Regions from separate parts of the Paenibacillus dendritiformis genome, predicted to be linked through region 3. Evidence: riboswitches for the same ligand, from Rfam matches in the RefSeq annotation. Region 3 holds a riboswitch; each other region holds the start of a gene.
What was found. A riboswitch is a leader RNA that binds a small molecule or an ion and turns the genes downstream of it on or off. The one in region 3 is predicted to bind cyclic di-AMP.
Positions count from the first base shown of each region.

Region 1: it holds a riboswitch for cyclic di-AMP, as region 3 does, so the genes downstream of both, L6439_RS15300 (3D domain-containing protein) here and L6439_RS10860 (CAP domain-containing protein) in region 3, are expected to answer to the same signal.
Region 2: it holds a riboswitch for cyclic di-AMP, as region 3 does, so the genes downstream of both, L6439_RS28135 (resuscitation-promoting factor) here and L6439_RS10860 (CAP domain-containing protein) in region 3, are expected to answer to the same signal.

Region 1 is NZ_AP025344.1:3,478,956-3,482,232, forward strand. It holds gene L6439_RS15295 (polysaccharide deacetylase family protein) at 1-506, shown strand, start outside; gene L6439_RS15300 (3D domain-containing protein) at 572-1,339, opposite strand; cyclic di-AMP (ydaO/yuaA leader) riboswitch at 1,348-1,523, opposite strand; gene L6439_RS15305 (amino acid ABC transporter ATP-binding protein) at 2,693-3,277, opposite strand, start outside.
Region 2 is NZ_AP025344.1:6,334,513-6,337,789, forward strand. It holds gene L6439_RS28125 (HD domain-containing protein) at 1-510, shown strand, start outside; gene L6439_RS28130 (TatD family hydrolase) at 619-1,386, shown strand; cyclic di-AMP (ydaO/yuaA leader) riboswitch at 1,582-1,786, shown strand; gene L6439_RS28135 (resuscitation-promoting factor) at 2,067-3,179, shown strand.
Region 3 is NZ_AP025344.1:2,483,117-2,486,393, forward strand. It holds gene L6439_RS10850 (histidine phosphatase family protein) at 1-556, shown strand, start outside; gene L6439_RS10855 (hypothetical protein) at 589-864, opposite strand; cyclic di-AMP (ydaO/yuaA leader) riboswitch at 1,156-1,287, shown strand; gene L6439_RS10860 (CAP domain-containing protein) at 1,293-2,045, shown strand; gene L6439_RS10865 (BsuPI-related putative proteinase inhibitor) at 2,240-3,118, shown strand.

The sequences.
Region 1 (3,277 bases), 1.0 Mb from region 3:
TCCTCGTGGGCTCTCGGGCCAAAGCCCATCCCGACCTGGTTCGGCGAATCGTCCGGGAAGGCCATATTATCGGCAATCATTCTTACAGCCATCCCTTGATGACCAAGCTGTCACTTCCTGCCTTCGAGCAGCAAGTGAAGGATGCGGAACGGGTAATTGAAGAGATAATTGGTTACAAGCCAAGATTTTATCGCCCTCCCTTCGGGGAAATCAATGAAGAGCAGTTAAAGTGGGCAGGGGATCACGGCTATCTGGTCGTCAATTGGGACGTCGATTCCAACGACTGGCGGGGCTTGAACGCCAGAGAAGTATATAACAACGTAATCAACGCCGTCAGACCCGGCTCAATCGTCCTTCAACATGCCGGGGGAAGCAAGCAAAACGGTTACTTGCAAGGAACGGTCAAAGCCCTGCCCTCCATCATCAAGGAATTGAAGAAGCAGCGTTACCGTTTTGTCACCGTGCCCGAGCTGCTCCAGGACCGGAAAGATAAAAAAGACAATTGAAGCCCTGAAATGCAAAAACAACCCCTGCCACAAGATGGACAGGGGTTGAATGATGTTGATATGAATTATGAAATTATATATACTTCGACATTCTGAATGCCGAAAGTGCTGCCGGTCTTCTTGCTGACAGGCACGAAAATATCAAGCCGGTTGCCATTGATGGCGCCGCCGATATCGCGAGCTTCCGCGATGAATCCGCCTTGCGGCAGATGCTTGAACTGATAGCCGGTAATGAACAGCTTTGTTCCCAATGGAATCTTCTTCGGATCCACGGCTACCGTCCCCAGCTTCAATGGGTTGCCGAAGTAATCGACTGCGCCCCATTTTCCGTTTTCACTCGCATGGGCCGTATATGCCGTGGCCTTCATGTTCAATTTCTTTTTATAGGTCATCTCCTTGCCGGAGACGGTAAGTACGTTATTCTTAGCAGCTTGCGGAGCCTGCTTCGCTTTCTCCTGCACTTGCTCCTTAACCGCCGATGCCTTTTCCGCAGCAGCTGCCGGCTCGTCCGCTGCTGCTGCAGCCTTACCCGCTGCCGATGCGGTCTCATCCATGTCCGCTTCTATCAAAGCAGCGTTCTGATCTTCCACCGCAAGACCTTGCAAGGTCTTTTTCGGAAGCTCCAGCTTCAACCCTCCATAAATATTCCGAGCATCGATGTTCGGGTTCGCCTTCATCAAGACGTCCAGATCAATATTATGCTTCTTCGCTAGAGAGTAAAAAGTGTCCCCGTCTTGGGCGATGTAAGGCTCAGCATATGCCGGCATGATTTGAAATACAAGATTTAATCCCAGCACTGCCGCTGCAAGCTTTAATGTCGTTCTTTTCCGCATATGGTGTATGTTCCTCCTTAAGCTAGCCTGCGAGGTTAGTTGTCGGATTCGGGTCAAGGAGTACCCTACATGCTGGCCACCCGCCAGTTCTGATTCACCCCAAGGCGCTCATCCCGTTGTGAAATGAACACCGGTCAATCATCCCCCGTACTATGTTCGGCTCGAATTGCAGCATATCACAATTTTGTAACCTGTGCGCATGCAGTTAATGGAAATTAAGCCACAACATGCTTCAGAATCCTATGAACTGGGCCAAAATGACTTATGAAATCGCTTCATTCCGTCCATAAGGAATCAGGTATGTAACAAAATTGTAACCAGCGATTACTACTATATCATAGATTACAAATTTGTAAACAGTTTTGCCCCTTCCTCATATTGGTGATGTCTAATTTCCTGTTGGCACGCGGCTTGCTCGTACTGTCCCCCTCTGTCGGCAGTTCGCTGCCTTAGGGACATTCTCCCGTTGCGTCAGGTAGCTCGCTGTCTTTGGGACACTCTCCCGTTGCGTCAAGTAATTGGCTACCTTTAGACCACTCTCCCATTCCATGAGGCAGCTCGCTGCCTTTGGACCACTCTCCCATTCCATCATCTCCCATTCCGTCAGGTAGCTCACAACCTTTGTTGCCCTGGCCCGTCAGGAGATACGATGATTTTGAAGCGGCTTCTGAAGAATAGCCGAGCTGGCATGAAACAGAGCGCCTTTAACTTCAATCCCAGCTTAGGTGCGATACTGCTTATAAGGAACCAACACGCACTATTCCACTGCCTGCTCCATGGGGATACTGCCCATAAGGAATCTACACGCACTATTCCGCTGCCTGCTCCATGGGGATACTGCTCGTAAGGAGCCAACACTCACTAATCCACTGCCTGCTCCATGGAGATACTGCTCATAAGGAACCAACACGCACTATTACCTACCTGCTCCATAGGGATACTGCTCATAAGGAACCAACAAGCACTATTACGCTGCCTGCTCCATGGGGATATTGCCCATAAGGAACCAACACGCATTATTCCACTGCCTGCTCCATGGGGATACTGCTCATAAGGAACCAACACGTACTATTACGCTGCCTGCTCCATGGGGATACTTCTCGTAAGGAGCAGCACGCAATCTCCTGATTGTCTGGCATCAGGATAGTGTTCTTAAGAGAAAGGGATTTTTTGACTGTGGAAAAAGGGGATTATGGGCGGCGCTTCATTTTCAGATGAGAGGAACGTACTTTCTGCATTTCCGGCGCACGTGCAAAAGCCAGCCGGAAGCACCGGCTGGCTCTGTTTTGGAGGGTCAATGGGTAACCGGCTCCATTGATTTTTTAGTTGTGTCTTTTCGCGTGCATCGTGCATTTAAAGAACCTGTCCGAGGAATTCCTGTGTGCGGGGGTGCTGCGGCGCAGCGAACAATTGCTGCGGCGGTCCCTGCTCGACGATATGCCCCCCATCCATGAACACGATGCGATCTCCGACCTCGCGAGCGAACCCCATCTCATGCGTTACGATCACCATCGTCATCCCGTCACGGGCGAGCGACTTCATTACTTCCAGCACTTCGCCGACCATCTCGGGATCCAGGGCGGATGTCGGCTCGTCGAAGAGCATGACATGCGGCTCCATCGCCAATGCCCGGGCAATGGCAATCCGCTGCTTCTGTCCGCCGGACAACTGGTCTGGGTAAGCAGATGCCTTGTCCGCCAATCCGACCTTCTTCAAAAGCTCCATCGCGGTCGCCTCTGCTTGCGCCTTGCTCTTCCCTTTCACTTTAATGGGAGCCAGCGTAATGTTGTCCATCACCGACATATGCGGGAACAGATTGAAGGATTGAAATACCATGCCCATTTTGGTGCGCGTTGCGTTAATATCATGCTTTTTGTCATTAATTTTTAGGCCTTCGAACAGAATATCGCCCGCGGTCGGCGTCTCCAGCAAATTGAG
Region 2 (3,277 bases), 2.7 Mb from region 3:
TTTTTGCCGCCGCTTACTTCGCTGTTCGAGGGAACGATCGGAACCGCGGATTATTTGCAGCTGGATGAAGCTCTGGTGCAGACGACGTTCATGCAATGGCGCCTGGAGAAGGACGAGCGGTTGGCCGACTTGTGCGAGCGGTTCATGGAGCGTAAACTATACAAATATATTGAAACGGACCAATTGGATAAAGCGACGGAGCGCCGCCTGTCCCAAGTCTGGGCGGAAGCGGGACTCGATCCGGAGTATGACTTGATGTTCGACTCCCCATCGGACAATCCGTACGATGTGTACCGGGTAGGGGATGAACCGACGCAGCAGCATATTTTGCTGCTCGATCCGTATGGCCGCGTCATGGAGCTGTCGAAGAAATCGGATATCGTCCGCTCGATTAGCGGCATCCGGAGAGGGAAGCATTATATTTACTTTCCGAAGGACAAGCTGGAAGCCGTTCAGCATGCGCTGCCGGCCGATGTGAGGCAGCTGTTCCTGTCGGGGGAGACCGGATAACAACCGCTTTTCCCTTCATCTAAGAGGGCGGGGAGCGAACCCGAACGGCAGCAAGCCGGATATTCATTCGGGAAGACAAGCATACATCATTATGAAGGAGTGACTTCAATGCTATTTGATACGCACACCCATTTAGATAATGAAGCCTTTGACGCCGACCGGGAGGAGATCATCGCCCGAGCCTATGAGCAGGGAGTCACGAAAATGGTAAACGTCGGGTTCAACCGGGAGACGATTCCGACGACGATGGCCTTGGCGGAGAAATACGAGTTTATATACGCGGCTGTGGGCTGGCATCCCACCGATGCCATCACGATGAAGCCCGAGGACATGCAGTGGATTGCCGATCTGACACAGCATGAGAAGGTAGTTGCCATCGGGGAGATCGGGCTTGACTACCATTGGGACACTTCCCCCAAGGATGTGCAGCAGCGCGTGTTCCGGGAACAAATCGGGCTTGCCCGCGAGTTGAAGCTGCCGATTATAATTCATAACCGCGAGGCACATGAGGATGTCGTCCGGATTTTGCGCGAGGAGAAGGCCAGCGAGGTCGGCGGCATCATGCACTCGTTCTCCGGAAGCTGGGAGACGGCTAAAATGTGCCTTGACATGGGGTTTTATATCTCATTTGGAGGGCCGATTACGTTCAAGAATGCCAAGCAGCCGAAGGAAGTGCTTGTCCGTATCCCGAATGACCGCCTGCTGGTCGAGACGGACTCCCCATATTTAACGCCGCATCCATTTCGAGGAAAGCGGAATGAGTCCGCATATGTTCGTCTCGTTGCTGAAGCGGCGGCTGAATTGAAAGGAATGGAATTTGAAGAAATTTGCAGAATGACGACTGAAAATGCTTTGACATGTTTTGACATACAATGAAAAGCGATGAAAAACCGATGAAATAAAGATGTAGGCCACCAAATAAGTGGATTCCATTATGAAAATGCGAAATTGTTACTTTTTTTTAACCCTTTTTCGCTTAAAACGGAATTGATACTGTCTTTACAAGGTGATTACAAACACGATATGATTTCTCACAGATGTTCGAAACGAAAACTTGAATATTGTTCCAACCAACCAGTATCGCTTAATCTCCTTGAGTGGAGAGCGGGGGAACCAAATGGCGTGTTGGCCGGCATCTATAGCCTGGCTGAACGCGTGGATTGATTCCTTGGGGTGAATTCGGTGCAGCCGAGCCATGAGCCGGTTCGCAGCGACAGGGCGACTCTCGCAGCCCGAACCCGACAGCTAACCTCGTCAGCGTACGGAGAGAGGGGTCCTCGTGCGTCCTTGACTGATGACGTTTGGGTTTCAATGAGAAGCCATGAAAGAGTCGCCTCTTGCACTAGGCTTCTTTTGTTTTTTCTTGAAATCTTCTTTTTTTGAATAAAGAAAAGAAAGACGTCATAGGTGTAAGAAACAGGAGGTGAGGAACAACCGTTACTGGTGTTGGTGCGGAGGAACCGCAAGGTTGCTTCGTAAACATTCTTCAAATAGTCGCGTCAGCCAGAAATCATGCGTAACACTCGACGGCGGGACTATGTAAGGAGGACCGAGAAGTGGGACAGCTCGTTCAAGACGAAACCCATGAACCCCGATCATCCAGCATGTCGCTCGCAATGCGATGGAAGCATGAAAATGTTCGTATCGTCTCTGTCATCATCGTTATGGCGGTTGTAATTACCTTGATAGCCGTATTATTTCAGTACAGCGCGTCCAAGAAGACCCTGTCCGTCTATGTGGATGGACGGGAAGAAGCTTTGGTAACCCGGGAATCGATGCTGCGCGATGTTTTGGATGAGCACGCGATAGCCGTTGGGGCCCATGATGTGGTATCGAAGCCGTTGGATTCGGAAATCGCCGATGGTGATCGGGTCATCATCGAGCGCGCCAAGCCGGTCAATATCGTGATGGCCGGCAAGAAAGCGACGCACTACACCACAAAGAAATCAGTGAATGAAGCATTGATCGCATTGAATATACCCGTCAAAGCGGAGGATAAGGTCATCCCTAAGAAAGAGACCGCCGTATCGGAAAATATGGACATCCGGATTATCGATGTCCGCAAAAATGTCGAGGAGCGAAAAGTAAAGGTTCCGTTCCGGACAGTAAAGAAAGCCGATCCGAGCTTGGCGAAGGGCAAGACGAAGACGGTGCAAAAAGGCCAGGAAGGCCTGGTGATCCAGAAGATCGAGAAGGTATACGAGGACGGCAAGCTCGTGTATTCCAAAATGGTGGACAAAAAGGTAAAGACGAAACAAGTGAACCAAATCGTTGCTTACGGCACCAAAAAAGAGCCGGAAGTCGCCGTACTGTCCGCCAGCGGGGGGAACCTGTCGAACGGAAGCCTTGATTTCAACTATAAAAAAGTGCTCAAAAACGTAGAGCTGACCGCCTATACCGAACAGGAGGGCTCTGCAGGCTCGAAGACGGCATCCGGGGCCATCGTCTCCGAAGGCCGCACCATCGCCGTCGATCCGGATGTCATACCGCTCGGCTGGTGGGTGTACATTGAAGGCATCGGATTCCGCCGCGCCGAAGATACCGGCGGCGCAGTCAAGGGGAACATCATTGATGTCTACTTCGACAGCAGCAGCACCGTCCGCAAATTCGGCCGCAAGCACGGATACACGGTGTACGTTATCGGTCCGGTGAAGCCGGAATTGAATTAGGGCGGCGTTATAACATATAGTAAGATACAACGTTTTATGTCATTCTAAGAAGAGGGAATTCCCTCTTCTTTTGTGTTTTTACATAGAGGCGCAGCGGG
Region 3 (3,277 bases):
GCCATTGACCGAGCTTGGTGTCCAACAAGCGATCTGGCTCGGCGAGGCGCTACGGCATGAGCCTCTTGATGCGATATATGCCAGTTCCAGCGGAAGGGCGTACCGGACCGCAGAGCTGATTCGGATGGAACGGGATGTGCCGATTCAGGCCTGCGAGGATCTGAAGGAGATTCACCTTGGCGCCTGGGAAGGACAGACGCAGGCGGCGGTGAAGGAGCGGGATCCGGAGCAATTCGAATTATTTTGGAACAACCCGGCCCGATTCCAGGTTGAAGGCGGCGAGACCTTCCATGAGGTTCAAGAGCGGGCTCTGGCGCGGCTCTTAGGCATCGTGCGCGACCATCCTGGCCAATCCGTCCTGATGGTGACCCATACGGTCGTGGTCAAGCTGCTGATGGCTCACGCGGAGCCGCGCCCTCTGCATCTGCTGTGGGAACTCCCCTACATTCATCCGGCATGTCTGTGCAAGCTGGAGTTCATTGATGGGAACCCCCGCATTTTATTGCACGGAGACACGTCCCATTACCAGGATGGCCATGAAGCGAAAGCTTGGTAGCCGGGGATTGGCATCCATTCGATCAGGCAACCTTAGCGGTAGACGAGGATGTACAGCAGCAGCGAAGTGAGCAGGCTCGGCGCGCCAAGCAGCCATAGCGTAGCGACGAAGCCTATGCCTTGACTGGCGCTGCGCTCTCTGTTGTACTCCGGTTGGCTAAGCCCGTCGGACATCAGGCCGGCGAATCCGCACAGTCCGAGACCAATCCAACCGGTAATGTTGAACCATTGGTACAGGTCATCTTCTATGAGGGCATACACTCCTGCAATGGCGGTGAGGAGCAGTCCCAAAGCAATGCGAATAATCATAGGCACCTCTATCCGAAATTTTGACAGATTTGAAATCTACTATAATATATTTTGGCGATACTTGGAATAAGGGGATGAGGCAGGAATGATTTTTTGATAACAATGAGAGGGGGGAGAACACAGATAATTGCGGAGCAGCGGGGGTTGTAACACGTCAAGGGCTTAGCCAAGGCGGCGGATTCCAACCTTGTTCAAGGTGTCAAAAAGGTTACAATAGGTAACAAAATCTTAATTTAGTGCCATATATTATAGCATGATCTCTCCTACTATTTCGTGTTACGATGTGTACGAATTCGAATCAAGCCGAAGCTCGGAAGAGCGCGGGGGAACCAACTTTTGGGGTGAAGGCGCAGACTTGCGTCAGGGGTGACCTCTTTGACCCGAACCCGACAGCTAACCTCGTAGGCTGCAAAGGGAGAGATGAACGAATGAAGAATACGCTCAAAAAAGTAGCAGTGACCAGCGCCATCGCGCTAGCGCCGGTTCTGGCGGCGGGATCCGCCTTCGCGGCTCCGCAGGCCGACGCGGTGAAAGCGCAAAGCCCGAATTGTTATATGGTAAAAGTAAACGGCGTCAATGTGAAAGCCGTCATCCCGGATCCGGCAAAATCCAGCGACTGGCAAGCTTGGTTGGACAACCTGGTCAAGGAATGGAATAATCAAGGCCATAACGGCAGCAAGCAGCCAGTTGTCAAGCAGCCGACGGTTCAAAATCCAGGCAATTCCGCCAACAAGCCGGAGTCCAAGCCAACGCCTGCTCCAACGAAGCCGGCCCAGCCTGTGCCAAGCACGGAGAATGGCACGGCAGCGGACAAGTCGGATTTCGCGAGCCAAGTGGTGGATTTGGTCAACAAGGAACGGGCCAAAGCCGGCTTGAACCCGCTTCAATCGGATGAGAAGCTGACCAAGGTAGCGATGATCAAGGCGCAAGATATGTATAACAACAATTATTTTGACCATCAATCGCCGACGCTTGGTTCGCCGTTCGATCTGATGAAGTCGCAGGGCGTCCAATACCGCACGGCCGGCGAGAACATCGCCAAAGGACAGCGTACGCCGGAAGAGGTCATGAACGCTTGGATGAACAGCGAAGGGCATCGCCAAAACATTATGAATCCGAACTACACATCGATTGGCGTCGCGTACTACAACGGTGAATGGGTTCAAGAGTTTACCGGCTAACAAGTAAATAGGACATCATGGCAGCGGCATCTGGAGAAGGTGCCGCTGTTTTGCTGCGTACCCGGTTGCCGCCGACTCCGAAGGGGAATCCTATTCCTGATCCTGCAACATCCCGCGCTTGAAGATCGTCAGGTAAAATATAGGAAGATGCATTCATGCATTCATTCCGACATTCGCGAAGGGAGAAGATGGAGATGAAGCAGATTAACAGACTTGCCTGCGGATTGGTTATTGCGGGCATGATGGCGCTTCCGGCCGGAACCCAGGCGGAACCGCGGGCCATAGAGCCCGGCAGCAATGCCATAGAAATGAACGATCTGAGCCGGGCTGATCTGGCGGTCCTGCTGGCCGAGCTCTTCGGACTGGATACGAAGAAGACGAGCACGGCATTCGCGGATGCGGCCGATCACTGGGCCACGGCCCGGGGGGCCATTCCCGCCGTCATCGAAGCGGGACTGATGAAGGGAACGGATGCCGAACATTTCCGGCCCGATCGAACCGTAACCTATCAGGAGATGATCGCTGCGCTTGTACGGGGGTACCAGCTTGACGAGATTGCCGCGCCGGCATTCGATCAGGCGAAGTCATCTTCTTACAAGTGCTCGGCGTGGGCGTCCCGCTATATTCACGCGGCTGTAGCCTTGTCGATCGTCAAAGACGATCTTGACTTCCGTAAGCCAATCTCCGGGCTAACGGCTAAGAAGCTGGCGGATGAGTTCCGGGAGGCCGTCCGGATCTCGCCGCTGGTGTCGAAGCTGGAAGTCGGACGCAGCAAGCAGGGTCAGGCGCTGCTGACGTTCACCGTCACCAACCCGTCGCATGAAGAGCTCCTTCTTGAGTTCAGCTCCTCGCAGCGGTATGACTTCAAGGTGACTGACGCCGCGGGCAGAGTGGTATATCTCGCCTCCAAGGACAAAGTTTATTTAACCGTATTGGGAGAAGAGACGCTGCTCCCCGGGAAATCGCTGACCTACAGCGAGGCTGTGAATCTTCAGGAGGGCCAGACCTATACGGTAGAGTTCTGGCTCGTCACCGAGCCTAAGGCGTACTTGAAGCAGGAGATCCAATTCTAACCGCGAGCACGCGGCCTGAGCCTTCTGTCCGGACATCCGGCATGAAGGCTTTTTGGCGTTGTCTAAGCGGAACGGTTGGAAGCATATTGCCGCCTTCGGGACTTGCTTTTACAATAAGATCAGATAAAATAAAACCTTGTGCAGACAAGGCATATGATG